One region of the Hydrogenophaga sp. OTU3427 genome, then DNA from elsewhere that is predicted to be linked to it. Evidence: predicted binding sites of a transcription regulator. Region 1 holds the regulator's gene; each other region holds the start of a gene.
What was found. The regulator FNR, encoded in region 1, switches genes on or off when oxygen is low (the NO sensors DNR and NnrR bind a similar motif). The targets are predictions, from matches to a motif close to TTGATNNNNATCAA.

Region 1 (9,822 bases):
TGGCGCTGTTCCTGTTCACCGCCGTGGCCGGGCGCCTGTGGTGTGGCTACGCGTGCCCGCAGACGGTGTATACCGAGATCTTCATGTGGATAGAGCGGCATGCCGAAGGTGACCGCTCGGCCCGCATGCGACTGGACCAGGCGCCCTGGTCGTTCGAGAAGCTGCGCAAGAAGGCGCTCAAGCAGGGCGCGTGGATTGTGCTGGCCCTGTGGACCGGCTTCACTTTCGTTGGCTTCTTCACACCCATCCGCGAACTGAGCGCCACCACGCTGGCGTTGGCGCTGGGGCCGTGGCAGAGCTTCTGGATCTTCTTCTACGCCTTCGCCACCTATGGCAACGCCGGCTTCATGCGTGAGCAGGTGTGCAAGTACATGTGTCCCTACGCGCGTTTCCAGAGCGCGATGTTCGACAAGGACACCCTGATCGTCACCTACGACGAGGCGCGTGGCGAACCGCGCGGGCCACGCTCCAAGAAGACCGATCCGAAGTCCAAAGGACTGGGTGCCTGTGTCGACTGCACGCTGTGTGTGCAGGTCTGCCCCACCGGCATCGACATACGCAAGGGCCTGCAGTACGAATGTATCGGCTGTGCGGCCTGCATCGACGTCTGTGACGACGTGATGGACAAGATGGGCTACCCGCGCGGCCTGATCCGCTATTCGACCCAGAACGCCCTTGCCCAGGGCTGGGGGCGGGCCGAGGTGCTCCGGCACGCGCTGCGCCCGCGGGTGCTGGTTTACAGCGCCATCCTGGGCCTGATCTGTGTGGCGGTGGGGGCGAGCCTGTTCTTGCGCACGCCGCTCAAGGTCGACGTGATCCGTGACCGCGGTGCGCTGGCCCGCATGGTGGAGCAGGGCCGCATCGAGAACGTCTACCGCCTGCAGGTCATGAACGCCACCGAAACCACGCAGACCTACGCGATCGAGGTGTCGGGTCTGCCCGGCGTGGCGCTGGCCTCCGAACCCACGGTGGAAGTGCGCTCGACCGAGGTGCGCTCGGTGGGGGTTCGGGTGCAGGTGCCGCCAGGCGCCGCGCCGGGCTCGCATCCGATTGCCTTTGACATCCGTGCCACCGGCGCCGAGGCCATGCACGTGAGCGAGAAGGCTGTTTTCCTGGTGCCACGCTGAGCGCCACACACGAAAGAATCCCATGAGCACGATCAAGTCCTTGCCCACCGTCACCCGCGCCTGGTGGCGCGAGCCCTATGTCTGGCTGATCATCAGCGGCCCGCTGGCGGTGGTGGTGGCCGGCCTGGTCACGGCGGCGATCGCCATCAAGTACCAGGACCCGGTGCTGGATGCGCAGTCGCCGCGCATCCAGCGATCCGACACCGACAACAAGTCGCTCACGCTGGCGCCCGCGCAGCAGGCGCGCAATCACGCGGCCACCGCCACCCTGCCCGAGAAGCGCTGAAGCGCCCGGCGGTCCGCAGACCCTCAGAACAAGGAGACAGCAATGCGCCTGCAACGACTGATGTGGATCGCCTGGCCGGCCTTTCTGGTGGCCGGCGTGCTGGAGATGGTGGTGTTCGCGATGGTCGACCCCGAGGACCTGCACCGCATCGGCGGCGGCGAACTGGGCTTGTCGCGGCAGGCGATCTACACCCTGTCCTTTTTCGTGTTCTGGGGCATGACCATGGCTTCCAGCGCGCTCACCACGCTGCTGTCCCTGTCGCCCTTCGAGGTCAACCGCTGCCCCGTGCCGGTCGATCAGCGGCCCGCCGACTGCGCCCGGGAGGGCAACAACTGCTGCTGAAGGCTGTGCGCGGGTCTGCTCACCCGGCCCGATCAGCGCGATCGGCAGCGCATGCAGTGGATCCATCCGGGGGACACCAGCGGGCCGGCTCTGCCGGACCGCTGGTGTCCCCCCCTTGAGGGGGGACTCGCGCTACACGAAGTGAGCGAGAAACGGGGGTGGGTCAGCTGCAGACCTGGGGATTGACGATGCGCTTGAGCGCCTCGGTGTCCATGATCTTCACATAGCGCTGCTTGACCTCGATGACGCCGTCGTCGACGAATTTCGAGAAGGTGCGGCTCACCGTTTCCAGCTTCATGCCCAGGTAGCTGCCGATTTCCTCGCGGGTCATGCGCAGGATCAGCTCGGACTGCGAGAAGCCGCGCGCATGCAGGCGCTGCACCAGGTTGAGCAGGAAGGCGGCCAGGCGTTCCTCGGCCCGCATGCTGCCCAGCAGCAGCATGACGCCGTGGTCGCGCACGATCTCACGGCTCATGATCTTGTGCACGTGGTGCTGCAGCGTGTTGAACTCGCGTGACAGCATCTCCAGCTGGTCGAAGGGCATCACGCAGACCTCGGCGTCCTCCAGCGCGATGGCGTCGCACGAGTGGTGGTCGGACACGATGCCGTCCAGGCCGATGATCTCGCCCGTCATCTGGAAACCCGTCACCTGATCGCGCCCATCGGCGGTGGTGACGCAGGTCTTGAAGAAGCCCGAGCGCACCGCGTAGATCGAGGTGAAGCGGTCCCCGGTGTTGAACAGCGCCGCACCGCGCTTGACGCGCTTGCGGGTGGAAATGACGTGGTCCAGCTTGTTCATTTCCTCGTGGCTCAGGCCCATGGGAAGGCAGAGTTCACGCAGGTTGCAACTGGAGCACGCGACCTTGATGCTTTGGACGTCCATGCTGCGATTGTCGGGTGTTTCCCCATGTTAATAGAAAACTTCACTGACATTTCGTTCGGCTTGACCCAGATCAAGGGTGGAAACCCGGGCTTGAGGCACAGTCAAAACCACTTTGGAGATGCCCTGTGATGCACGTGATTGACGAACAACTGCTGCGCCGTTTCGACGTGCCGGGGCCGCGCTACACCTCGTACCCGACAGCAGACCGTTTCGTCGAGGCCTTTGGCGAGGCCGACTACATCCAGGCGCTGGAGCAGCGCCGCGCCGGCTCGTTGGCCCTGCCGCTGTCGCTCTACATCCACGTGCCCTTTTGCGAGTCGGTCTGCTACTACTGCGCCTGCAACAAGGTCATCACCAAGCACCACAGCAAATCGGCCGAGTACCTGCGCTACCTGGCGCGAGAGCTGGACCTGCACGTGCAGCACTTCGGTCGCGGGCACCACGTGTCGCAGCTGCACATCGGCGGCGGCACGCCCACCTTCCTGAGCGACGCCGAACTCAGCGACCTCATGCACACCGTGCGTCGGCATTTCAACCTCGTGCCCGGCGGCGAGTATTCGATCGAGGTCGACCCGCGCACCGTCAACGAACAGCGCCTGGAGCACCTGCACCAGCTCGGCTTCAACCGGCTCAGCTTCGGCGTGCAGGATTTCGATCCCGCCGTGCAGAAGGCGGTGCACCGGGTGCAACCGGCCGAGCAGGTGTTCGCGTTGGTGGCGGCGGCGCGGCGCATCGGCTTCGAGTCGGTCAACGTCGACCTCATCTATGGCCTGCCGCTGCAGACGCCCGAATCCTTCGCGCGCACGCTGACCCAGGTCACGCAGCTGCGGCCCGACCGCGTGGCGCTGTACGCCTACGCCCACCTGCCCACGCGCTTCAAGCCGCAGCGCCGCATCGTGGCGGCCGAGCTGCCGGTGCCGGCCGACAAGCTGGCCATGCTGTCTCAGTCGCTCGACACCTTCATCGACGCCGGCTACGTCTACGTGGGCATGGACCATTTCGCCCTGCCCAACGACGCCCTGGCCGTGGCCAAGCGCCAGGGCCGGCTGCACCGCAACTTCCAGGGCTACAGCACCCAGCCCGACTGCGACCTGATCGCCCTGGGCGTCTCGGCCATTGGCCGCGTGGGCGCCACCTACAGCCAGAACGCCAAGACGCTGGACGAGTACTACGACATGCTGGACCAGGGCCGCCTGCCCATCGTGCGCGGCCTGGCCCTCACCCGCGACGACCTGGTGCGGCGCACCGTCATCATGGCGCTGATGTGCCAGGGGCGGCTGCAGTTCGAGTCCATCGAACTGGGCCACCTGCTTGACTTCCGCAGCTACTTTGCCCGCGAGCTGGAAGCCCTGGCGCCCATGCAGGCCCAGGGCCTGGTGAAGGTGGACGACCAAGGCATCGAGGTGACCGACGCCGGCTGGTTCCTCGTGCGTGCCATCGGCATGGTGTTCGACAAGCACCTGCGGGTGGACCAGGACCGCGCCAGGTTCTCGAAAATCATCTGAATGGCCTCCAGGCTCCACTGCGGCGCGGGTCGCTGCTAGAGTTCGTCCATGCAAACGTCCATGGCCGTGACGGCCCTGTTCATGGGGCTGGTGGGTGGTCCACACTGTGTGGCCATGTGTGGTGCGGCCTGCGCCGGCATCGCCAGGGCCTCGGCGCCCCGCACGCAGCAGGCCATCGTCGGTTTTCAGCTGGGGCGCATCCTGGGTTATGCCACCCTCGGAGGCCTGGCTGCGGCCACCGTGCAGGGCCTGGGCTGGCTGGGCACCAACACCGTGGTGCTGCGCCCGCTGTGGACGGCCTTTCACGTGCTGGCGCTGCTGCTCGGTCTGCTGCTGGTGCTGCAGGCGCGCCAGCCCGCCTGGGTGGACGGCGTGGCGCAGACCGTCTGGCGCAAGGCCAGGCCGGTGCTGGCGCGGCTGGGCGGCAAGGCGCCTTACGTGCTGGGCGCCGGTTGGGCGCTCATGCCCTGCGGCCTGCTGTACTCCGCCTTGCTGGTGGCCTCGCTGTCGGCCAACGCCATCGAGGGCGCGGTCATCATGGGCCTGTTCGCGCTCGGCACCTCCGTCTCCATGACCCTCGGGCCCTGGCTGCTGCTGCGCTGGCACGCCGCCGGCAGCCTGCGTGGTGGCGCCTGGGGCATGCGCCTGGCCGGTGCGGCCCTGGTGATGACGTCGGGTTGGGCGATCTGGATGGGATTGACGAATCCGACCGGGCTGTGGTGCGCCTGATCCATCACCGCTCGGCGCCCCAGGCCGTGCCATGCACGGCAAGCGCGGTGGCCAGCCCATAGGCGGCCATGCCCAAAGCGACCAAGGCGAAGATGGTCCACGCCGGCGCCTGAGCGACCGCGAGCGCCCAGCCACCCAGTCCCACCAGAACCAGCCGCAAGGTGCCGGCCAACACGGGACCGGCCACCTTGCCCGCGCCCAGTGACGAGAAATAGAGGGACAGCCCGAGTCCGAACAGCCCATAGGCGGGTCCAGCCCAATGGAAATAGGTGGCCGTTGCGTCCAGGAGGGTCGGGTCCTGCGTGAAAAGGCCGGTCCACAGATCGGGCGCCAGTGCCAGCACCGCGCCCAGCAAGCCCAGGAGCCCGGCCGCCAAGGCGGAGGCGGACCACGCGGCCCGGCGTGCCCGCGCGACGTTCCCGGCGCCGATGGCCATGCCCACCAGCGGCACCGACGCGACGCCAACGGCGAAGGCCACGGGAATCAGCAAGAACTCCAGCCGGGCACCGATGCCGTAGCCCGCCAACGCGGTGGTGCCAAACTGCGCGACCAGGCGGGTCAGGATGAGGATGGTCAGCACGGTCTGGAGGGGCGATATGCAGGCAAAACCACCCACCCTCAGGATGGTGCGTGCCAAGGGCCACTGCAGGGGTGTCGAACGCAGGCGCAAGTGAATGCGTGCCCGCCCCGAACGCAGGTGGCTGTACAGGTACGCTGCGCCCAACCCGTAGGCCAGCACCTGCCCGGCCGCCACGCCCGGCATGCCCAGCCGGGGGAATGGCCCCCAGCCCAGCCCCAGCGCACCGCTGATCGCCACCTGCCCCAAGGCCACCAGCAGCAAGGTGGCCGACGGCACGGACATGTTGCCCGAGCCGCGGATCACGGACGAAAACGTGTTGACCAGCCAGATGAAGATGGAGCCCAGAAAGGCGATGTTGGCGTAGGCCAGCGCCTGGCTCAGCGCCTCACCCTGGCCACCCAAGACAGCAAACAGCCACGGTCCCAGGGCCAGCATCAGCACCATGAACAGCGCCCCCGCGCCCAGGCCTATCCACGTCGCATGCACCGCCAGGGCATTGGCACGTTCGCCATCGCCCGCGCCGAGGGCCTGGCTGACCGCCGACGAGACGCCACCGCCCATGGCGCCCCCCGACAGCATCATCTGCAGCATGACAAACGGAAAAACCAAGGCCATGCCCGCCAGCGAGCCGACGCCAAAGCTGCCGACGTAGCCGGTCTCCGCAATGGCGGCCAAGGCCGTGGCCAGCATGGCCAGCATGTTGGGCACGGCGAGCCGCAGCAGCGTGGGCGCCAGCGGTGCGTTCAGCAGTGGGTTGACGGCATCGCGCTTGCCCACGGATGGCGTGGGCGGTGAGGTCTGTGGTGTGCTCATGGATGCGTGTCTTTGCGGTGAACGAGGGCCGTGTCGGGCCAACATGCCGGGGCTTGATCAGGGACCGGGTGCACTCAAGCTGCCAGCAACGGGTAGTCGGTGTAGCCTTTCGCGCCGGGGGTGTAGAACGTGGTCATGTCGACGGCATTCAGGTCGGCATGCGTCGACATCCGCTCGACCAGATCGGGGTTGGCGATGAAGGGCCGACCGAAGGCGATGAGATCGGCCTCGCCCGCGTCGAGCGCGCGTTCGGCGCTGGCTCGGTCGAAGCCGCCGGCCAGGATGAGCGTGCCTTTGAAGGCGGCGCGCAGCCTGGCTTTCAATGCCGAGGGCACGGGTGGCGCGCCCATGGCGGCATGGTCCAGCAGGTGGACGTACTTCAAACCCAGCGCGGAGACTGCCTGCACGAGGGACACATACTGCGCGTCGACGTCGGCAAAGCCACCCGTGCCGTTGAAAACGCCATGCGGCGACAGCCTGATGCCCACCCGGTCGGCACCGATGGCGGCGACCGTTGCCTCGGCCACTTCGAGCGCAAAGCGGTTGCGCGCCTCGATGCCGCCGCCGTAGGCGTCGGTGCGCCGGTTCACGTTCGCGTTCAGGAACTGCTCGATCAGGTAGCCGTTGGCGGCGTGCAGCTCCACGCCGTCAAACCCCGCCTCGATGGCCAGCCTGGCCGCTTGCGCGTATTCGGCGACGGCGTGCCGGATGTCGGCGACGGTCATCGCCCGGGGCCCGCTGTGGGCTTGCATGCCCTGGGTGTCGGTGTGTATGTCACCGGGGCAGACGTCGGCCGTTGGGCCGAGCACTTCGGCGCCGGTCGGGAGGTTGGCCACGTGGGCAACGCGTCCGGTGTGCATCAGTTGCACGAAAATTTTGCCGCCCTGGGCATGGACCGCCCGGGTGACCTCGCGCCAGCCGCGCACGTGCTCGCTGTTGAAGAGCCCGGGAATGCGCGCGTAGCCCAAGCCGTTGGGTGATGGGGACGTGCCCTCTGTGATGATCAGGCCGGCCGAAGCGCGCTGGCCGTAGTGGTCCGCCATCAAGGCGTTGGGGGTGTTGGCATCGACCGCACGGCTGCGTGTCATGGGCGCCATGACGACGCGGTTGTTGAGGCGAAGGCCGGGTGTGGCCAGAGGCGTGAAAAGCATGTGAATCCTTGAGATGAAGAGTACCGGGGTGTCAGGCGGTCTGGGGCAGGTAACTGGGCCGAGCGGCCGTCAGGCCTTGTTTGACATGCCCCGTGAGTTCATCCGCCAGCACCTCGTCCCGACCCGATTCGAGGCCGTCGAGCGCACGCCTGACGATGTCGTCAGGACCGGTTTTCGGCACATCGAACCCCCGCGTGAGGTCGGTATCGACGTAGGCCATGTGCAGTGCCGTGACCTGTGTCTTTTGCGCCGAGAGTTCGTGGCGCAGTGCGTTGGTGAGCGACCACGCGGCCGATTTGCTGGCCGCGTAGGCCGCCAGCTCGCCGCCGTTCACCCAGGAAGCCACCGACAGCACGTTGAGCAAAGCGCCGCCGCCGTTGGACTTGAGGGCCGGGGCAAAGGCCTTGCTGACGCGAAGCATGGCGAAGAAGTTGGTTTCGAAGATGCGCCGCGTGATGTCTTCGCTGTCGGCCGCGAGAAAACCGCCGGGTTGGGCGATGCCGGCGTTGTTGATCACCAGCGTCACGTCCGACGCCCGCGCCGCGGCCGCGGCCACATCGTCCGGGTTGTTGACGTCGAGTCGCAGCACCTCCACACCGGATTGGGTGACGGTCGCGGGGTCGCGTGCGCCCACGTAGACCTTGCGGGCGCCCCGCGCGAGCAAAGCGCGTGCGAAGGCCAGTCCAATGCCACGGTTGGCGCCCGTGACCAGGGCGACGGCGTTTTCAATTTTCATGAGGATCTCCGAAAAAAATGAGCAACAAACACATTCAGCCGGCGCTGCCCACAACAGGCCGCCACGCTGCAACCAACACCATCACCGGACCTTGACGACGACCTTGCCGCGGGAGCGGCCCGCGTCCACATAGGCCATGGCCTCGTTCGTTGATTCGAATGGGAAGACGCGGTCCACCACGGGTCGCAGGACACCTGCGTCGAACAGGGCGGTGATCTCCCGCAACTGGGCGCCACTGGGGCGCATGAAGAGGAAGGCGTAGGCGATGGATCGGCGCTTGGCCAGCCGCCGAATGCCCGCACTCAGCAGCCACATCACCACCCTCACGAACCCAGGGGCGGCGATCGCCTGGCCAAACGCCGGATCGGGCGGACCGGAGATGGAAATGAGCTTTCCGCCGCGCTTGAGCACTCCGACGGATTGTTGGAGTGTCTTGGTGTCCTGGCTGTTCAGGACCACGTCCTGATCGCGCAAGACATCGGCGAACGACTGCGTCTTGTAGTCGACCACGGTGTCCGCGCCCAGCCCCTTTACGAACGCCACGTTGGCCGTGCTGGTGGTTGTCGCCACCGTGGCGCCCAGGTGTTTGGCCAACTGGATGGCCAACGTGCCGACGCCACCGGAGCCCGCCTGAATGAAGACTTTCTGTCCTGGTTTCAACTGCGCCTTCTCGACCAGTGCCTGCCAGGCCGTCAAGGCCACCAGTGGCACCGATGCGGCCTCTTCCATCGTGAGGCCCTTGGGCTTGGGGGCGAGGGACGCCTCCTGGACCACGACAAACTCGGCGAAGCCGCCGATGCGGAAATCGTCGAGCCGGGCGTAGACCTCGTCGCCTGGCTGGAACTGCCGCACCCTCGCACCGACCTGGACCACCACGCCCGCGACGTCGTGCCCCAGGATGACAGGCAGGTGGTAGGGCAGGATGAGCTTGAACTCGCCGTCGCGGAGCTTGCTGTCCAGCACGTTCACGCCGGCGGCGTGCACCTGCACCAGCACCTCGTCGTCGTTGGGTGTCGGAACAGGCATGTCCATCGGCTGCAACGGCGCCTTTTTGTTGTAGCCAGTGAGCACAAATGCCTTCATGCCGCAGCCTCGATCCGTTCGGTGCCAGGCGTTCGGCCGCGGTGTGTGTTGCTTATTTGCATGATGATCATCATATGAATTGGCAATAAAAAGCGGTGACCAGCGATTTCATCCGTGAGGTGGCGTCAGGTGTTGGAGCGCGGCTTCGCGCAGGCTGTCCGACAGATGCTGATCGTCGACCGCACGCGCCAACAGCAGGGCGCCCACCATGGTGGACACCGTCACCAGTGCGCGCTGATGCGCGCCAGACTGCCCCCAGTCTGGGGACAGGCGGGCCACCAGGTCGATCACTTCCTTGACATGCCGCGTCGCCACCCGCCGAACGTCGGGGATCTGGCGCGCGGTTTCAGAACCCAGTGCGGCCAATGGACAACCTGTGGCCACTTGCTCCTGGTGTGTTTTTGAAAGGTAAGCCGCGAGCAGCGACGCCAAGGCATCTTCCGGTGGAACGCTCATGGTGACGCGGGCCAAAGCGGCGGCGGACTGTGCGAACGCACAACTGGCGGCCTCGGCCAGCATCGCTTCGCGCGAGCTGAAGTGTGCGTAGAAGGCGCCGTGTGTCAGCCCGGCCTCCTTCATCAGGTCCG
Region 2 (9,822 bases), on a different contig from region 1:
GCGAAGGTCGGCACGTTGGGCAGGGCCTTGGCGCGCTTGGGGCCGTTGATGGCCAGCACCTTCATCTTGCCCGAGGGGATGTGGGGCGTGGCGGCCGAGCTGCCGGCCACCATGGCCTGGACCTGGCCGCTCAGCACGTCCTGCGCGGCGGGCGCGATGCCCTTGTAGGCCACGTGGGTCATCTGCAGGTCTTCCTGGCGCAGGAAGGCGTCGACCTGCACATGGGTCGGGCCGCCGGCACCGGCCGAGCCGTAGTTGTATTTGTTGGGGTTGGCCTTGATCAGCGCGACGAACTCCTTCAAGGTGTTGACCGGCAGGCCGCCGGGCACGATGAAGGCCATGTTCACGTTGACGACGCGGGTGATGGGCACGAGGTCGGTGAAGGGGTTGAAGGGCAGCTTCTTGAACAGGAAGGGGTTGCCCGAAAACGTGGGATCGGCGCCGAGCAGGATGGTGTAGCCGTCCGCCGGCGACTTGGCGGTGAAATCACCGGCGATGATTTCGTTGGCGCCGCCCCGGTTGTCCACCACCACGGGCTGGCCCCACAGGCGCTGCAGGCGCTCGGCCAGGCCACGGGCCACGCCGTCGATGGGGCCACCCGCCGGGTAGGGCACCACCAGCTTGACCGGTTTGGTGGGGAAGGACTGCGCCCAGGTGGGGGCGGCCAGGGCCAGGGCGGCCGCGGCCAGCAGGGTGCGGCGGGCCAGGGTGAAGGTGGTGTGGGGCATGGGGTGTCTCCGTGGAATGGGGGAAGGCGGGGAAAAAGCGGCGTTTGAAAAAGGGCGGGAAAGTCGGGTCGCTCAGAAGGCGACGTTGTGGCGGCCTTTGAGGCCCAGCATCTGGCGGGCCTCGTCGGGGGTGGCCACCTCCAGCGACAGCGCGTCCAGCACCTGGCGGATGCGCTGCACCTGGACGGCGCTGTTGCGCGCCAGTCGGCCAGGACCGTCCCACAGGGAATCCTCCAGGCCCACGCGGACGTTGCCGCCCATGGCCGCGGCCATCGTGGCCAGCGGCATCTGGTGGCGGCCGGCGCCCAGCACCGACCAGACGTAGGCGTCGCCGAACAGCCGGTCCGCCGTGCGCTTCATGTGGGCCAGGTCGTCCGGATGGGCGCCGATGCCGCCGCGCAGGCCGAACACGGTCTGGATGAACAACGGCCCCGGCAGCAGGCCACGGTCACGGAAATGCGCGGCGGTGTAGAGGTGGCTGGTGTCGTAGCACTCGATCTCGAAGCGGGTGCCGTGGGCGGAACAGGACTCGAGGATGTGGGCGATGTCGCGGAAGGTGTTCTTGAACACCATGTCGTCGCTGTTGGCCAGGTAGGGGCGTTCCCAGTCGTGCTTGAACGCCTTGAAGCGGCCCAGCATCTCGTACAGGCCGAAGTTCATGCTGCCCATGTTGAGCGAGGCCACCTCGGGCTGCAAGCGCAGCGCCGGCTGCAGGCGCTCCTGCACCGTCATGGTGGGCGCGCCGCCCGTGGTGAGGTTGACCACCACGTCGGACGCGGCCTGGATGGTGGGCAGGAACCGCCGGAACACGTCCACCGCCTGGGTCGGCTTGCCCGTTTCCGGGTCCCGCGCATGCAGATGGACGATGGCCGCGCCCGCCTGCGCCGCCTCCAGCGCGGCGGTGGCGATCTCGTCGGGCGTCACCGGCAGATGGGGCGACATCGACGGTGTGTGTATGGCCCCGGTGACGGCGGCGCTGATGATGACTTTGTTCATGCGTGAGACGTTTCAGGCAAAGCTGCGCCCGACTGCCGCGCGCGGCAGTTTCTTGCGCTGCTGGAAAGGAGGTGTCCCGTCAGCCGCTCAGCGAGACCGCACCGGCGGTGCGGCCCACTGAAGCCACGGGCACGGGACAGGGGGCGTTCAGGGGTTTCGCATAGACCTCCCGGTCTTGTGGCCAATGCTTTCCGAGATGCGCCGCCCGGCGTCGAGCATGGTGTCGATCTGTTCCTGCGTGGGCGGCTCGCCGATGAACTGCACCGAGTCGACGATGGCGACCGCCGCCGCCAGCTTGCCGGTGGCGTCGAAGATGGGGACGGCCAAGGCGTTCAGCCCTGTCACCGCCTCGTTGGGCGCCACGGCCCAGCCCTGCTGGCGTATCTGCGCCAGCTCGCGCTCCAGCGCGGCCGGGTCGGTGAGGGTGCGCGGGGTGTGGGCGGTCAGGCCCTTGGCGGTGGCCTGCCTGAGCAGCGCCGGCCCGCCATGGGCCAGGGCGATCTTGCCCTGCGCGGACGAGTGGTAGTCCATCAGCGAGCCGGGCTTGACCGTGATCTCCACCGCCGAGGTGCCCGACTCGACGTTGACCACCCGCACGCCGCCGCGGTCAACCATGGACAGCACCACCGAGTGGTTGAGCGTGTTGCGCACCTTGCGCATCACCAGCTTGGCCTCGCGCACGATGTCCACGCTGTCGCTGATGGCGTGTCCCAGCGCGATCAGCCGGGCGCCCACGCGGTAGCGCTCGGACACCTCGTCCTGGACGATGTAGCCTTGCTGGGCCAGGGTCTTGAGGTGGCGGTGGATGCGGCTCTTGTTGGTGCCGAAGTGTTCGGCCAGGGTGGTCACGCCGATGGGCTCGCGCTGCACGGCCACGTGTTCCATGATCTGCAGGGCAAACAGGACGGCTTGCACGCCCGTGGTTTCGGCCGGTGCGTCGGAGGATGCGCTCATATATCGTGTCGCTTCACGGTGGATGGGGATGAGGTTGAGCGACACGATATCAGCGATCCGAAAGGGCCTCAGGCGGCCGTGGCCCAATGGGTGGTGGTGGTGGGCGCGGCGGCGCGCTGCGCCGGCGTGGCCGCGATCTCGCCGGCCAACTTCGTGAGCTGTGCCGCCCAGGCCGCCAGATAGGCCTCGCGCTCGGCGGCGCTCACGCGCGGCGTGGCGTAGGCCACGAAGGTTGGCGCGATGCGCAGCCCCAGGTACTCCAGCATGGTGCGGCGGTGGGGGTACAGCAGGTCGTCGATGGGGCCGTACACCCCCTCGGGCGAAAAGCGCTCGGGGGTGCCGCCGGTGGTCAGGGCGATCAGCCCATGGCGGCCCTGGAAGAAGCCGCTGTCGAAACGCTTGCCGTCGGCGTAGGCGAAGCCGTAGGCCATGACCCGGTCGAACCAGCCCTTGAGGATGGCCGGCATGCCGCCCCACCACAGGGGGTAGACAAAGAGGAACAGGTCGGCCTGCGCCACGCGCTCTTGTTCACGCCGCAGCTCGGCCGAGAAGCCGCCCGCCTGGCTGGCCTTGAGCTGCTCCTGCTGGTAGTGGAAATGCCCGCCGTCCGCCACGGTCTCGAAGTCATGGCGACCGGCCACCGGGTTGAAGCCCTCGGCGTACAGGTCCGACACGCTGACCTCGTGCCCCAGCGCGCCCAGGGTGGCCACGGCCGTGTCCTTGAGCGCGGCCGTGAACGAGCGCGGCTCGGGGTGGGCGTAGACGATGAGCGTGTTCATGCCGCCTCGACCGCGTCCAGGCCCACCAGGTCGGCGGCGTTGGTCGACACCATCTTGCGCACCTGCTCGGCCGAGTAGCCCAGGTCCAGGCAGATCTCGATCACGCTGAGGAAGCCGTCGACCAGGCGCGGGTTGCCCACCTGGCCCAGGTCCGAGCCCAGGATGGTGCGGTCCACGCCCGCCGCTTCGATCATGGCCTGCAGCTTGGCCGGCTCGTAGAAGCGGAACTTGGAGTCCTCGGCGAACATGCACATCGAATGCTCCAGGTACACGCCCATGCCGGCCAGGCGGGCCATGTCGTCCAGCGTGGCGTCGATGACGTAAGACGGGTGGTTGCACAGCAGGCGCTTGACACCCCGGCGCTTGGCCTCGTCGAACAGCGGCCAGATCTCGCTGATGTGCAGGTGGCCGGAGGACAGCACCACGTCGTGCTCGGCCACCATGTCCAGGATGGGCAGCACCTCGGGCAGCAGCCGGCCCTGGTCGTCCACCACCGTCAGCGGCGTGGGCGACAGCATGGGTTTCTTGGACTTGGGGAAGCTGAAGTTGGCGTCGGCCTTGTGGTGGGCGATGTGGTTGCGCGAGGCAAAGGTCGGCATCCACACCAGCTTGGCGCCCAGGGCGATGCCGTGCTCGACCGCGTACAGGTTGAGACCGCCGCTCTGGTTGTTCAGGGGCACGCCCGACAGCAGCGTGACCTTCAGGTGGCGGAAGTGCTTGTTCAGCATGGCCGTCACCGGCGTGGCCGAGTAGTAGTGGTCCTTGATCAGCAAGGCGCGCACGCCGGCTTCGGACGCTTCCTGCATCGCTTCGTAGTGGTCGAAGTAACGCGGCATGACGGACGGGCCGCTGTGGCAGTGCAGGTCCACCGCGCCCTGGAGCAGTTGCTTGCCCAGATCGGGTTGCTGGCTGCGCCAGGCGCCCGGTGCGATCGCGAAGCGGTCGTCGCTGGCTGCGCTTTTCATGTCCATGTCGTGTGCCTTTCGGGGGTTCGGTGAAAATCGGTGTTTGTTTTATCTAACGAAACACTGTTATGTTCTATGATACGAACTGTAGGGCCGAACCGGAACATCACCACTCAGTGAAAACCCTAGGTCATGGGCATGACGACGTCGTGGGGAGGCCAGCCACCGCGCGGGCGGGTGGTGGTGTCTGATGCAGATCAAGCTTTGGCCGGATAGGCCACACGGCGCGCGCGAGGCGGCCTACAGTGAGCCATCCGCCGCCATCAGGCCGGTCCACTGTCTGGAGATGTCCCATGAACGCCGCCGTCACCGAAACCACCCCGATCCAGTCCTTTGCCCAATGCCATGAAGGCATCGTGGCCCACCTCGACGCCTTGAAGGAACTGCCTGCCCTGCTGGAGCCGGCCGCGCGGGCGCGGCGGCTGGCGCAGGACACGCTGGCGTTTTTTCACGACGCCGTGTTCGACCACCACAAGGAAGAGGAAAAGGATTTGTTCCCGGCCGTGCTGGCCCATGCCACGCCGGGGGACGAGTTGCAGGAGGTGCAACACATGGTGGCGGCCCTGAGTGCCGAGCACCGCCACATCGAAGCGCTCTGGCGCCAACTGCAGCCGCAGCTGGAACAGGTGGCCAAGGGCAGCAGCGTGAGCTGCGACAGCACCGACCTCAACGAGCTGGTGCAGGCCTACCTGACCCACGCCCGGCTGGAAGAAGCCAGCTTCCTGCCGCTGGCGCAGGCCATCCTGGGCCGCCACGGCGAGGACATGGCCGCGCTGGGCCTGGCCCTGCACACGCGGCACGTGGTGAATGCCGCGCGCCGGGGACTGCGCGGCTCCTGAGCCGGTCTCAGGCGGTGGCGCGCACGGGGCGCCGCCGTCTCACTTGTAGAAGGCTTCGACCACGCCCTTGAGCTTGATCATCAGCGGCTGGCCCTTGCGGTCCACCGTCTTGCCGGCGGGCACCCGCACCCAGCCTTCGCTGATGCAGTATTCCTCGACATCAAATCGCTCCTTGCCATTGAAGCGGATGCCGATGTCGCGCTCGAACACCGCGGCCACGTGGTGGGGGCTGCGCGGGTCGATGGACAGGCGGTCAGGCAGGGCGGGTGCGGAGGCTTCGGTCATGGCGCTGTGGCTGGGTATGTGAAATTGGGATTGTCCCGGATTCCGGGTGCGGCCCTTGCGCAAGGGCGCTGAGCGGCCCGTCACTGCCTCGGCGGCACCACGGTGGTGAGTTCGCGCAGCAGGCCACCACCGTCCACGCTGCCGCTGGTCTGCCCCTGCCCACGCATGCGGGCCTCGCAGTCGGTGCGCTCGGGGCCCTGATGGACCTCGCAGCGGCGCAGGCGGTTGTACAGCAACTCCTCCGGGCTCACCTGGAGATCGGCGCCGCGCCGGCGTTCGCCGTAGGCGTTGTGGGCTTCGGTGAGGCAGGTCTGCGTGTCCTGGCCGGTGAGGCCCGCCAGGCAGGCCTTGCGCTCGGCATCAAAACGCGCCCGCGACACATCGGCGGCGGTTTGCGACCAGGTGCCGCCAGCGGCGCCCAGGCCCAACACGCCCCAGGCGAGCGCATGGCGGACAAAACGAAGGGTGGGATTCATGGTGTCGCTCCCGGGAGGTGGTGTTGCGCAGGCACCCGGCGGACGGTCTAGGGTCGCAGGGTGTGGACGCAGTCCTCCCAGGGGAGGGCTGCGCAGCCACAGTCGGGCACCTCGATCCGGGCGGCGGTCGCGGTCGGGGTGCGTTGGGCGGCCGCCCGGGGAGGGGCGGGCGCGGGCACGGCAGCGGCCTGGGTGGCCGCCACCAGATCGGGAATCCAGCGCATGAAGGGCGTCAGGTCCTTGGGATCGAGCACGTACCAGACCTTGCGGGCGGGGTCCCACCGCGCGCCCAGCGCCTTGACTTGATCCTTGTCAGCAAACGGGGTGGCCAGATTGACTCGCATGGGTTCATTATCTGCCTGTGCCCGCGGCCCGAACGCCGGCCGGGACGCCACATGCCGCCTGAGGAGCCCCCCACCATGAACCAACGACTGGACCTGCCCCTGCCCCTGCCACCCGACGCCCGATGGACGCTGCCGCCGCAGCCCATCACCGTGGACGTGCTGCGCGAGAAGTACCTCAAGGGCGATGAGCGCAGCGAGTCAGACCTGTTCGAGCGCGTGGCCCGTGCGCTGGCCAGCGTGGAGGCGCCCGCGCAGCGGGCCCACTTCGAGGCGCTGTTCAAGCGCAACCTGGAGGCGGGCGCCATCGGCGCCGGGCGCATCATGAGCGCGGCCGGCACCGACATCCAGGCCACGCTGATCAACTGCTTCGTTCAGCCCGTGGGCGACTGCATCCAGGGCCAGGACGAGGCCGGCTTCCCCGGCATCTACGAGGCCCTGCGCGAAGCGGCCGAAACCATGCGCCGGGGCGGTGGTGTCGGCTACGACTTCTCCCGCATCCGGCCGCGCGGTGCCCATGTGCATGGCACGGCGTCGACCGCGTCCGGCCCGTGCAGCTACATCAACGTCTTCGACCAGAGCTGCGCCACGGTGGAGAGCGCGGGCGCCCGGCGCGGCGCGCAGATGGGCGTGCTGCGCATCGACCACCCGGACGTGCTCGAATTCATCACCGCCAAGCGCACGCCCGGGCGCTGGAACAACTTCAACGTCTCGGTCGCCGTCACCGATGCCTTCATCGACGCGGTGCAGCGCCAGCAGCCCTGGGCGCTGGTGCACCCGGCACGGCCCAGCGCGGAGTGGCTGGCGCGCGGCGCCCACCAGCGCGCCGACGGCCAATGGGTCTACCAGACCGTGCCGGCCCAGGAGCTGTGGGACACCGTGATGCGCTCGGCCTACGACTTCGCCGAACCCGGCATCCTGTTCACCGACCAGATCAACCGCGACAACAACCTGCGCGCCATCGAAGCCATCACCGCCACCAACCCCTGCGGCGAACAGCCCCTGCCGCCCTACGGCTGCTGCGACCTGGGGCCGGTGATCCTGACGCGTTTTGTGCGCCACCCCTTCGACCATGGCGGCATGGCGGCGTTCGACTTCGAGGCCTTCGGCCAGGCCGTGGCCCTGCAGGTGCGGGCGCTGGACAACGTGCTGGACCTCACCCACTGGCCGCTGCCGGCCCAGCAGCGCGAGGCCCAGGCCAAGCGACGCATCGGCGTGGGCTTCACCGGCCTGGGCGACGCGCTGGTGATGCTGGGCCTACGCTACGACACGGCGGACGGGCGCGACATGGCCCGCCGCATGGCCGAGTGCATGCGCGACGCGGCCTACGGCGCGTCGGTGGACCTGGCCCTGGAAAAAGGCGCCTTTCCCTTGTTCAACGCCGAGCAGTACCTCGCCGACGGCGGCTTTGCCAGCCGGCTGCCGACCGCGCTCAAGGACCGCATCCGCACCCACGGCCTGCGCAACAGCCACCTGCTGTCCATCGCGCCCACCGGCACCGTGAGCCTGGCCTTTGCCGACAACGCCTCCAACGGCATCGAGCCCGCCTTCTCCTGGACCTACACCCGGCGCAAGCGCGAGGCCGACGGCTCGCGCAGCGAATACGAGGTGCAGGACCACGCCTGGCGCCTGTACGCCGCGCTGGGCGGCGACCCCCTGGCCCTGCCACCCGCCTTCGTGAGCGCGCTGGAGATGCCGGCCCACGACCACATCGCCATGATGGAGGCGGTGCAGCCCTACATCGACACCGCCATCTCCAAGACCGTCAACGTGCCGGCCGACTGCCCCTACGAGGACTTCAAGAACCTCTACCTGGAAGCCTGGCGCGCCGGCCTCAAGGGCCTGGCCACCTACCGGCCCAACACCATCCTGGGCGCGGTGCTCGAAACCACGCCAGCCGCCGCGCCCGCCCCGGCGGCACCCGACACGGGCGCGATCGACCCCATGCGCAGCGTGATCGAGAGCCGGCCCAAGGGCGCGCTGGACGCGGTGGCCGAGAAGATCGAGTACTGGACCCACGAAGGCCACAAGACCCTGTACGTGGTGGTCTCCTTCCTGCCCGTGCCCAAGGCCGACGGCAGCGGCACGGCGGAGCGCGCCATCGAGTTCTTCATGCCCGTGGGCCAGAGCGGCGAGTCGCAGCAGTGGATCACCTCCAGCATGCGCCTGCTGTCGCTGGCCGCGCGCGGCGGTTTTCTGGAGCGCGCGCTCAGCGACATGCGCAAGGTGGCCTGGGACCGCGGCCCGGTGCGCCACGGCCACGCCCTCAAGGAAGACGGCACCCGCGTGCCGCTGTGGCACGACTCCGAGGTGGCGGCCATCGCCTACGCCATCCAGAACATCCTGAGCCTGCGCGCCCAGCGTGTGCGGCAGGGCGGCCTGGCCCCTTACCCCACCGCCCTCACCGGCACCGTGGCGCCAGCCGGTCCGGCGCTGGCGCCCATGGTCGGGAAAAAGTGCCCGGAGTGTGGCGCCCGCGCCGTGATCCGCAAGGATGGCTGCGAGTACTGCACGCAGTGTGGGCACATCGGGGCTTGCGGCTGAAGGCCTGAACCGGGACGGCGAGCGACACCGCGGAGTTCCAGCCCACAGGCGGCGCCCTCACACCCCGCCCGTTGGGTGCGTGGGGTCCACCCACAGCACCTGCTCGGGTTTTTCCACCGGCTCGATGTCGAGGTTGACCGCCACGGCCTGGCCATCGCTGCGGCACAGCACACATTCGAGCACCTCGGTCGCGCTGGCGTTGATTTCCTGGTGGGGCACATAGGGCGGCACGTAGATGAAATCGCCCGGTCCCGCCTCGGCGGTGAACTCCAGCCGCTCGCCCCAGCGCATGCGCGCGCGGCCACGCACCACGTAGATCACGCTTTCCAGCGGGCCGTGGTGGTGGGCGCCGGTCTTGGCATCGGGGTGGATGGTGACCGTGCCGGCCCAGAGCTTTTGAGCGCCCACCCGGGCGAAGTTGATCGCCGCCTTGCGGTCCATGCCCGGCGTGGAGGGCACATTGCCGTCCAGCTGGTCGCCCGGGACCACACGCACGCCATCGTGTTTCCAGGCCGGGGCGTGCCCATGCGAAGCACCGTGTGGATGGTCGTGATCGTGTGTCATGGCATCGCGAGGCTGGTGAGGTATTCCCAGTGTGCCACCGGGGCGCCCGCCATGCCGGAAAATGGACCATCACACCCCTCGCCCCATGGAGATCGCGCCTTGCCCCTGCCGCCACCCCAGCCCCGCACCCACATGCACACCCGTCGCGTCGAATACCGTGGCTTCCGCCGCGACGACGGCCTCTGGGACATCGAAGGCGAACTGCACGACAGCAAGCCCCACGGCTTCGAGATCGGCGGCGAAGGCAGCTGGGCGCCGGGCCAGCCGGTGCACCACATGCTGCTGCGCGTGAGCATCGACGAGGCCATGGTCATCCGCGACATCGTGGTGGCCATGGACGCCTACCCCCAC
Region 3 (9,822 bases), on a different contig from region 1:
CAGCATGGCAGCTGGCGTGGCCAGCGACAGCGCGCACGGACAGGTCACGATCAGCACAGCCACCGCCGTGGCGATGGCGCGGTGCGGATCGGTGGGCCACCAGTACAGGGCCGCACCGGCCGCGGCCAGCAGCACCAGCACCAGGAAGGGCCCGGCCAAACGGTCGGCCAGCACGGCCAGGCGCGGCTTGTCGGTGGCGGCGCGCTCCATCAGGGCCACGATCTGGGCGAAGCGGGTGTCGGCGCCCACGGCCGTCAAACGCACACGCACCGGGCCTGCGAGGTTGAAGCTGCCGGCCACCACGATCTCGCCCTGGCGGCGGGTCACGGGGCGGGCCTCGCCGGTCAGCAGGGCCTCGTCGATGCTGGCGCTGCCCTCGACCAGCTCGCCATCGCCAGGAAAGGCCTGGCCTGCCAGGACCCGCACGACGTCGCCCTGGCGCAGGCGGCGCACGGCCACCTGCTCGTGGCCGCCGCCAGCCAGTTCGCGCTCGCAGGTCTCGGGCAGGCGGCTGACCAGCGCGTCCAGCGCGCCAGCGGTGCGGTCGCGCGCCTTGAGTTCCAGGTAGCGGCCACCAAGCAGGAAAAACACGAACATCGTGAGGGAGTCGAACCAAACCTCCGCGCCCCAGGGGCCAGTGGGCTCCAGCGTGGCCGCCGTGCTGACGAGGAAGGTCACCAGGATGCCCAGGGACACCGGCGTGTCCATGCCCACGCGGCCCTGGCGCAGGTCGCGCCAGGCGCCGGCGAAAAACGGCCCGCTGGCGAACAGCACCACCGGCACGCTGACCACCCAGCTTGCCCAGCTGAGCAGTTGCGCGATGTCGGCCGGTATCTCGCCCGGCTCGGTGACGTAGGACGGCCACGCGTACATCATGACCTGCATCATGCAGAAGCCGGCCACGAACAGACGCCACAGCGCCTTGCGTGTCTCGGCCAGGCGCTGGCCCAGGCTGAAGGCCTGCGACAGCGGCAGCAGGCGGTAACCCGCGCGCCCCACCGCGCCGGACAGGGCGGACAGGCGCGCCAGCGCCGGGTCCCATTGCAGGCTCAGCCGTCGGCTGGCGGCATTGACCTCGGCCCGCAGCACGCCAGGCTGGGACAACAGCACCGCCTCCACCGTGTCGGCGCAGGCCGCGCAGTGCATGCCCTGCACCACCAGCAGCGACGTGGCCGCGCCCCCCTGGGCCGGGTCGGCGAAGTCGGTGAAGGCGCGTTGCTCGTCCGGATCGTCGAGCGCCGAAAAATCGTCGTTCACCTCCAGCGAACCCGTCGGCAGGGACGGCCCGCCGATGGCCGCTCCCTGGCCCACGGGCGCCTCGGGCCAGGGCGGGGGAACGCTCGCGCGGGCGGCATCGGTCATGGACGCCAAGCTTAAGTCAAACCACCGCACACGTGCTTGATTTAGGTCAAGGCGGGCCGGCTCCGTGCTGCTAGCCTTGGACTTGGAAAGCCAAGGGGGCTGCGCCACAATGGCACGGCCCCTCCCACAACACAAAGGACACACCATGTACAAGCGCATCCTGGTTGCAACCGACGGCTCCAAGCTGTCGCAAAAAGCGGTCGAACATGGTCTGGCGCTGGCCGACCTGACCGGCGCCGAGCTGGTGGCGCTGAAGGTGATCCCGCGCTACCCGCAGACCTACTTCGAAGGTGGCGTGGCCCTGGCCGCGGCCGAGATCAGCAAGATCGAAGCGCAGTGGCAGGAAGAGGCCATGCAGGTGGTCAACGCCGTCAAGGCGGCGGGCCAGAAACGCGAGATCAAGGTCAAGGCCATCACCGCCAAGTCCGATCTGGTTTCAGAGGCCATCATCGCCAACGCCAAGCGCAGCAAGTGCGACCTGATCGTCATGGCCTCGCACGGCCGCCGCGGCATCAAGCGCCTGCTGCTGGGCAGCGAAACCACCCAGGTGCTGACACACTCGCACATCCCCGTGCTGGTGTTGCGCTGACGGAGCACGTCAACGTGGCTGGCGCAGGGCCGCCAGCAAGGTCTCGCGCAGCCAGCGGTGCGCGGGGTCGCCATGCTGGCGCGGGTGCCAGGCCAGGCGCAGCGGCGAAGCCGGCAGCTTCAGCGGCAGCTTGAACATGTGCAGCCCCAGCGATGCGCCCATGGCACGCGCGGTCCGCTCGGGCGCGCAGGCCACCAGGTCCGAGCGGGCGCACACGATCAGCGCGGCAAACACGCTGGGCACCACCAGCACGGTGTTGCGCTGCAGGCCGTGCGCCGCCAGTTCGACGTCGACGGCCGACGCCTCGCCCGGATGGGTCAGCACCTCCACATGCCGGGCGGCGGCAAAACGCCGCGCCGTCACCCGTCCCTGGGCCATTGGGTGGTCGGCGGCCACCAGCCCCAGCAGGTTGCGGTCGGCAAGAGGTTCGACCACCAGTTCCGGGTCCTGTCGGTGGCCTGAACCCAAATCCAGGTCGATGCGGCCCTCGCGCAGGCCGGCCGGGTCGTGGTGGCTCTCGGGCAGGAACTGCAGGCTGGACAGCGGCATGTGCTGCGTCAATGCCCGCACCAGCGTGACCCCATAACCCACCGACATGCCCTCGGCCGCGCGCAGCACAAAGCGGCGCCGCACCTGGGACAGATCGCCCGTGTCCAAGCGCTTGCGCAGCGCATCGGCCTGGGCCAGCAACTGCTTGACCGGTTCCGCCAGGCCCTGGGCCCGGACGGTGGGCACCAGCCGCCGCCCGGCCCGCACCAGCAACGGGTCGGCAAACGCCTCCCGCAGGCGCGCCAATGTGTGGCTCATGGCCGGCGTGCTCAGGTGCATGCGCTCGGCCGCGCCGGTCACGCTGCCGGTGCTCAGCAACGCGTCCAGCGCGCGCAGCAGGTTGAGGTCGTAATCTTTCATCTGGTGCAAGTATGTGTTCCAAACATTGCACTGTACAGACATGAAAACGCCCGCGACACTGCGGCCATGACCCACCCCGCCCTGCCCTCGCCCACCACCAGGCCCCTGCTCGCCTTCGCCATGCTGGTCGTGGTGCTGGTGCTGGCCGCGCTCGACCAGACCATCCTGTCCACCGCGCTGCCGGCCATCGCGCACGACCTGCCCGGCACGCTGCCGCTGGCATGGGTGTTCTCGGCCTACCTGCTGGCCGCCACGGTGGTGATCGCGCTCTATGGCCGCCTGGCCGACGTTCTGGGCCGCAAGCCCATGCTGCTGCTGGCCATCGCCCTGTTCCTGCTGGGCTCGCTGGCTTGCGGCGCCAGCCAGACCCTCGCGCAACTGGTGATGGCGCGTGCGCTGCAGGGCGCGGGTGGTGGTGGCCTGTTGACGCTGACCATGTTGACCGTGGCCAGCCTGTTCCCGCCGGAACAACGTGGGCGCTACCAGTCCATGCTGGGCGCGAGCTACGGTGTCGCCACCATGTTCGGCCCGCTGCTGGGCGGCTGGCTGGTGGAGCACGTCTCCTGGCACTGGGCGTTCTGGATCAACGTGCCGCTGGCCTTGCTGGCCTGGCTGGTGCTGGCCCGCACGACGCCGCGTTCGCCACGGCAGGCGGCATCCATCGATGGGTGGGGCGCGGCCACGCTGACGCTGGCGCTGGTCGCCACGCTGCTGGCCACACAGCACGGCAAGCTGCAACTGCCCGCCTGGCTGTCGCTGGGCGTGCTGCTGGCCGTCGCCGCCAAGGCCGGTGCCGCCTTCGTCTGGCGCCAGTTCCGCGCCGGGCATCCGCTGGTGCCGCCCGGCCTGTTTCGCCACCCCGCCTACACCGCCACGGCCGCCATCGGCCTGTGTTCCGGCGTGGCAATGTACGCCGCCGTGGTCTTCGTGCCGCAGTACCTGCAAACCATGCTGCACCTGTCGCCCACGGCGTCGGCTTGGCATCTGTTGCCGCTGATGGCCGGCATCACCGCCGCCGCCGTCACCAGTGGCAAGCTGCTGCGCGCGCAGGTGGCCGCCCGCCGGCTGGCCGGTGTGGGCAGCGCCTTGCTGCTGCTGTCCTTCCTGGCATTGGCGCTGTCGCTGGCCTGGGCCCCCGCCTCGGCGCCACTCATCTCGGCCTGCTTGCTGCCGGCCGGCATGGGCCTGGGCCTGCTGTTTCCCATCGTCACGGTGGTGTCGCAGCGCAGCTCGCCGCCACAGTTCATGGGCATCGCCACGGCCACCCCCGTGATGCTGCGCAGCCTGGGCGGCAGCCTCGGCGTGGCGCTGATGGCCGGGCTGCTGGGCACGCGCATGGCCGATGGCCTGCAGGCGGTGTTCGCCTGCGCGTCGCTGGCCGCGCTCGCCGCCCTGCTGTGCAGCCGCTGGCTGGCACCTCTGGCGTCAGCGCCTCAGCGCGCACCGGGGGCAAACAGCGTGGCGTAGCGTTCGCGCAGCAGGTTCTTCTGCACCTTGCCCATGGTGTTGCGTGGCAGTTCCGCCACCACGAAGCAACGCTTGGGGATCTTGAAGTTGGCCAGCTTGGCCTTGAGGTCGGCGATGATGCGATCGGCGTCCAGCGTTGCGCCGGCCTTGGCGATCACCACCACCACGCCCACCTCGCCAAAGTCGGGATGGGGCACGCCAACCACCGCGCTCTCGGCCACGCCGGGCATGTCGTTGATGTAGCCCTCGATCTCGGCCGGGTAGACGTTGTAGCCGCCGCTGATGATGAGGTCCTTGCTGCGCCCGACGATGGTGACATAACCCCGCTCGTCCACCTTGCCCACGTCACCGGTCTTGAAGAAGCAGTCGGCGGTGAACTCCTCGGCGGTCTTTTCCGGCATGCGCCAGTAGCCCTTGAAGATGTTGGGTCCACGCACCTGGATGGCGCCGATGTCGCCCACCGGCAGCGGCTTGTTGTTGTCGCCTGCGACGCGCAGCTCGACGCCCGGCAGGGGGAAACCCACCGTACCACCTCGACGCTCGCTCTGACCGCCAAAACGCGCGTCGGCCGCATAGGGGTTGGAGGTCAGCATGGCGGTTTCGCTCATGCCGTAGCGCTCCAGGATGGTGTGGCCGGTGCGCCCGCGCCAGTCGTTGAAGGTCTCGATCAGCAACGGTGCCGAGCCCGACACGAACAGGCGCATGTGGGCCGTGGCCTCGCGCGTGAGACCGGCCTCGCCCAGCATGCGCACGTACAGCGTGGGCACGCCCATGAAGACGGTCGCCTCTGCCATCCAGGCGATCGCGCGCCTGGGGTCGAACTTGGCCATCCACAGGATCTTGCTGCCGTTGATCAGGGCGCCGTGCAGGGCCACGAACAGGCCGTGGACATGGAAGATGGGCAGCGCGTGGATCAGCACGTCACCCGGCTTCCAGCCCCAGTAGTCCTTGAGCACACGCGCGTTGGACAGCAGGTTGTCGTGCGACAACATGGCTCCCTTGCTGCGGCCGGTGGTGCCGCTGGTGTAGAGGATGGCGGCCAGATCGTCGGGGTCACGCGCCACCACGGTGTGTTGGTCGCTGCAGTGCGCCGCGCGCTCCAGCAGCGAGCCGCTGCGGTCGTCGCCGAGCGTGAACACATGCTGCGTGCCGGCCCTGAAGGCAATCTTGCTGACCCAGCCGAAGTTGACCGGCGAACAGACCACCACCGCCGGCTCGGCGTTGGTGATGAAGTAGTCGATTTCGGCGCTCTGGTAGGCGGTGTTGAGCGGCAAGAACACGTGGCCCGCCCGCAGCGTGGCCAGGTACAGCACCACCGCCTCCACCGATTTCTCCACCTGCACCGCAATGCGCGAGGCCGGCGGGATGTCCAGCGAACCGAGCAGGTTGGCCACCATGGCGGTGGCGCGGTCGATGTCACGCCAAGAGTAGGCCAGCCCGTTGTCGGTTTCGATGGCCGTGCGGTCCAGATCGGCGGGAAAGGCGGCCCGCAGGGCGGCAAAGAGGTTGTGTTGGCTCATAGGAGTATCGCGTGAAAAAAATCTGTGACCCGCCCCGAAGGGCACATGCTCAGGCACGCCCCAACCCCACCCGGGAATGCGGCGGAGCCGGCTTCGCCGGTCCGCTCGCATCGCCCGCTGGGAGGATGACGCCGCAGGCGGCGCGGGGGGTTAGTCAAACTTCGCGCCCGACGCTTTGACCACCGCCGCCCAGCGTTTGACCTCGTCGCTGACGAAGCCGCTGAACTGCTGCGGTGTCAGGCTGGCAAACTCGGCGCCGTTGTTGGCCCAGGCGGTCTTGACATCGTCGCTGGCGCCACAGCGGCGGATCTCCTCGCCGATGCGGGCCAGCACGTCGGGTGGCGTGCCCTTGGGTGCCCAGACGCCGTACCAGGTGGTCACGGTGTAGTCGGGCAGACCCACCTCGGCGGCCGAGGGCACGTCGGGGAAGGCCGGGTTGCGCTTGTTGCCCGAGACCATGAGGGCCTTGACGCGGCCGCTCTTGATGTGGGTGGCCGAGGAGCCCAGGCCATCGAACATCATGTCCACCTGGCCACCGACCAGGTCGCGCAGGGCCGGGCCGGCCCCGGTGTAGGGGATGTGGGTGATGAAGGTCTTGCTCTGCTGCTTGAACAGCTCGCCCGCCAGGTGGTGCGAGGTGCCGGTGCCCGCCGAGCCGTAGTTGTATTTGCCCGGGTTCTTGCGCATCAGCTCCAGAAACGCCTTGAAGTCGGGCACGTTGACGTTCTTGGGATTGACCACCACCACCTGCGGTACGTTGGCCACCAGGGCGATGGGCACGAAGTCCTTTTCGATGTCGTAGTCCAGCTTGGGGTACATCGAGGGCGCAATGGCGTGGTGCACGGCGCCCATGAAGAGGGTGTAGCCATCGGGCGCGGCCCGCGACGCGATGCCCGCCCCCAGGGTACCGCCCGCGCCCCCGCGGTTGTCGATCACCAGTTGGCGGCCGGTGAGCTTGGCGAAGGCCGCAGACAGCGGGCGTGCAAATGCGTCGGTGCCTCCACCGGCCGGGAAGGGCACGACCATGGTCACGGGCTTGTTCGGCCAGGCGTTCTGGGCGTGGGCCGGCACGTGGCCCAGCGTGCCCAGCGCGCCCCAACCGGCCAGGGCCGAGGCTTGGCGCAGCAGGCTGCGGCGGTCAAGAGAGTGGTTCATCGTTTGTCTCCAGTCGTTATGGGGGCCGGGTGGTTCCGGCCGGTTGGGAAATCGCGCGGGCGGTCGGGCTCAGGCCTTCAGCAGGGCCTCCACATCACCCGACATGGGAATGCGGCCCTGGGCCAGCTGGGCACGGTGGCGGTCCAGCCGTTTCAGATCGTAGAGGTAGTTGACCATCAGGCCGTAGGACTGCTTGAGCCCCTTGGGCGAGGGGTCACCGGCCCAGTTGAGCCGCTCGACGCGGGCGCCATTGCCGAGGTGGAAACGCGCCACTGGGTCCAGCGGCTTGCCTTCCTGCCACTGCTGGCCCAGGTAACGCGCGGCGGCCGCCATCAGGAAACGGCGCACCGGCGACTTGGCGTCCAGCGCCAGCGGCTTGTCCAGCGCGGCCAGCAGGTGTTCGGCGGCAGGTGGTTCGTAGCCCACCGCGCGCCCGAGTTCACGCAGCTCGCGCGTGTCCAGCCGGGCCAGCTCGGCGCCCGCCTGGCGAGCCAGCCAGCCCCGCAGACCGGGGATGGGGGACAGCGTGGCGAAAGTCTTGAGCTGCGGGAATTCCTGCTTGAGCGTGTCCACCACGTTCTTGATCAGGGAATCGCCAAAACTCACGCCGCGCAGGCCCACCTGCGTGTTGCTGATGGAATAGAAGATGGCGGTGGTGGCCTTCCTGAGGTCGGCGGCGGCGGCCGACTCGTCCAGCAGCGGCACGATGTCGCTGGCGATCTCGTCGACCAGCGCCACCTCGACGAAGATCAACGGCACACCCGGCAGGCGCGGGTGGAAGAAGCCGTAGCAGCGGCGGTCGCTGTCCAGGCGGTTCTTGACGTCGGCCCAGCTCTTGATGTCGTGCACCGCCTCGTACTGGATGAGCTTCTCGATCAGCGAGGCCGGCGAGTCCCAGCTGATGCGGCGCAGGTCGAGGAAACCGACGTCGAACCAAGTCGAGAACATGTACTCCATCTCGACGTCCAGCGCCTGAAGGCGTTTGTCGTTCCTGAGCTGGGATTGCAGCTCAGCGCGCAGGTCGACCAGGAACTGCACGCCGCCGGGGTAGACGCTGAACCGCTGCAGCAACCTGCGCCGTGGCGACACCGTGGCGCGCCGGTAGTGCACCTCGGCGGCGGCTTCGTCGGGCGTGCCCAGGGCCGCGGCGTAGCGGGCCTGGGCCTCGGCGGTCTTCTTCGGGTCGGCCACGAACATTTCGCTCATCAGCAGCCAGAGGTCGCGCCGGCGCGCCGGCGTGGCACCCGCGTACCACGCGGCCATGGTCATGGCCCGGCGCCCGCCCTCGACCTCGCTCACCCGTGGGTCGATGATCGCCCGCAGCTCCTCCAGCACGCGCCGCAGCATGCGCGGTGACAAGGCCTCGTCGCCGTGGCGCAGCGTGGCCTCCAGGCGCTCGCGCGTGGAGCGGGCGCCTGGCTTGCCGCGCCCGGCGACCGGGGCCGACGATGGGCTGGCAGCCGCGGTCACCGCCCGTGCCTCCTCCGCGCGGGGCGGCTTGGACGGCAACAGCTTGGAGACTCTGCGACCGATCCATTCAGTGGTGTTGCTCATGACAGCAGGCCTCGGGGTTGTTGACGGGAGAGTTCGCGCAGCGCCTCGCGCTGGCGCAGCAAGTGGGTGCGCATGGCCGCCTCGGCGCCGCTGCCGTCACGCGCCTGCAAGGCGGCGAACACGGCCATGTGTTCGGACAGGCTTTGCTCCATGCGGCCTTCGACACGCAGCGACTGCTGGCGCGACAGGCGCAGGATCTTGCGCAAATCGGCGATCACCTGGGCCAGCCAGCGGTTGTCCGCCAGCTCGATGATGGCTTCGTGGATGACGTGGTTGGCTTCGTAGTAGGCGGCGATGTGGCCAGCCTGGGCGCAGTCGCGCAGACGCTGGTGCAACCCGTCCAGCGCCCGCAGGTCGGCGTCGCTCACGCGCGCGGCGGCCTCATAGGCACAACGCCCTTCGAGCAGCGCGATGACCGGGAAGATCTCGTCCAGATCGCGCTCGGTCACCTCGTTGACGAAGCAGCCCCGGCGCGGCTCGTGGCGCATCAGGCCCTCGGCGGTCAGGACCTTGAGCGCCTCCCGCAGGGGCGTGCGCGAAATCGCCATCCGCGTGCACAGCGCCGGCTCGTCGATGAAGGAACCGGGGGGCACTTCGCCGCTGTAGATCAGCTCGCGCAGGCGGGTCGCCACCTCTTCGTGAAGTGACTGCGGTGCGGCGTGGGTGGATGCGCTTGTCATAATTTCGTGTAATTACGCAAAATTACAAGCCATCGATTGAAGTTTGTCAAGCGGGTTTTTGCCGGGTTTCTGCCGGGTCGCGGGCTCTCAGACCCGACGCCGTATGCCCAGACGCCGTTTGCCGTGGCGTTCGATGGCCACCCCCATGGCCTGCGCGAAGGCCTGCACCATGGCCGGCAGGACCCGACCCGGCGGCGCCATCAGCTGCAGCCGCCGCTGCTGCAGCTGCGCCTCGTCGAAGGGCACGGCCACCAGCTGCCCAGACTGCACCAGGTGGACCACCGAGAGGTAGCTCGACAACACGATGCCCTGCCCCTGCACCAGGGGCAACAGCACCGAAGAAGAGAAGTTGCTGGTGACAGCCAGACGCTAGCTCACCCCCGCCATGCTGCACCCAAGATCGAACAGTTGGCGCGTGGGTCACACCGGCGCCGCCCCTGGCCAGCGGGTAACGCGCCACCTCGGCCACCGTCACGTGCCGGCGCGTTACCGCGCCCTGGCCCACCGCGCCGTCAGCTTCGGCGCGTGGCCCACACGCCCATGGCCAAGCCCGCCAGGATCATGGGCACACACAGCCACTGCCCCA

Region 2: the regulator FNR is predicted to act here: its motif matches at 4,610-4,623, upstream of AAHB17_RS17675 (hemerythrin domain-containing protein).
Region 3: the regulator FNR is predicted to act here: its motif matches at 1,399-1,412, upstream of AAHB17_RS21125 (universal stress protein).

What each region holds. Positions count from the first base shown of each region.
Region 1 covers NZ_JASATI010000071.1:4,005-13,826, reverse strand. The annotation lists gene ccoG (cytochrome c oxidase accessory protein CcoG) at 1-1,127, shown strand, start outside; gene AAHB17_RS23465 (nitrogen fixation protein FixH) at 1,150-1,413, shown strand; gene AAHB17_RS23460 (hypothetical protein) at 1,456-1,755, shown strand; gene fnr (fumarate/nitrate reduction transcriptional regulator Fnr) at 1,919-2,638, opposite strand; gene hemN (oxygen-independent coproporphyrinogen III oxidase) at 2,767-4,143, shown strand; gene AAHB17_RS23445 (sulfite exporter TauE/SafE family protein) at 4,192-4,872, shown strand; gene AAHB17_RS23440 (MATE family efflux transporter) at 4,877-6,265, opposite strand; gene AAHB17_RS23435 (alkene reductase) at 6,340-7,416, opposite strand; gene AAHB17_RS23430 (SDR family oxidoreductase) at 7,448-8,152, opposite strand; gene AAHB17_RS23425 (NADP-dependent oxidoreductase) at 8,234-9,235, opposite strand; gene AAHB17_RS23420 (TetR/AcrR family transcriptional regulator) at 9,344-9,822, opposite strand, start outside.
Region 2 covers NZ_JASATI010000034.1:18,275-28,096, reverse strand. The annotation lists gene AAHB17_RS17700 (Bug family tripartite tricarboxylate transporter substrate binding protein) at 1-728, opposite strand, end outside; gene AAHB17_RS17695 (3-keto-5-aminohexanoate cleavage protein) at 801-1,724, opposite strand; gene AAHB17_RS17690 (IclR family transcriptional regulator) at 1,872-2,678, opposite strand; gene AAHB17_RS17685 (NAD(P)H-dependent oxidoreductase) at 2,747-3,457, opposite strand; gene AAHB17_RS17680 (DUF6282 family protein) at 3,454-4,428, opposite strand; gene AAHB17_RS17675 (hemerythrin domain-containing protein) at 4,716-5,261, shown strand; gene AAHB17_RS17670 (DUF3297 family protein) at 5,301-5,546, opposite strand; gene AAHB17_RS17665 (hypothetical protein) at 5,627-6,022, opposite strand; gene AAHB17_RS17660 (DUF5710 domain-containing protein) at 6,070-6,366, opposite strand; gene AAHB17_RS17655 (adenosylcobalamin-dependent ribonucleoside-diphosphate reductase) at 6,442-8,907, shown strand; gene AAHB17_RS17650 (cupin domain-containing protein) at 8,965-9,471, opposite strand; gene AAHB17_RS17645 (DUF2889 domain-containing protein) at 9,604-9,822, shown strand, end outside.
Region 3 covers NZ_JASATI010000051.1:19,374-29,195, reverse strand. The annotation lists gene AAHB17_RS21130 (heavy metal translocating P-type ATPase) at 1-1,362, opposite strand, end outside; gene AAHB17_RS21125 (universal stress protein) at 1,508-1,951, shown strand; gene AAHB17_RS21120 (LysR family transcriptional regulator) at 1,961-2,860, opposite strand; gene AAHB17_RS21115 (MFS transporter) at 2,927-4,327, shown strand; gene AAHB17_RS21110 (malonate--CoA ligase) at 4,294-5,847, opposite strand; gene AAHB17_RS21105 (Bug family tripartite tricarboxylate transporter substrate binding protein) at 5,998-7,002, opposite strand; gene AAHB17_RS21100 (malonyl-CoA decarboxylase domain-containing protein) at 7,072-8,556, opposite strand; gene AAHB17_RS21095 (GntR family transcriptional regulator) at 8,553-9,236, opposite strand; gene AAHB17_RS21090 (LysR substrate-binding domain-containing protein) at 9,324-9,572, opposite strand; gene lgt (prolipoprotein diacylglyceryl transferase) at 9,749-9,822, opposite strand, start outside.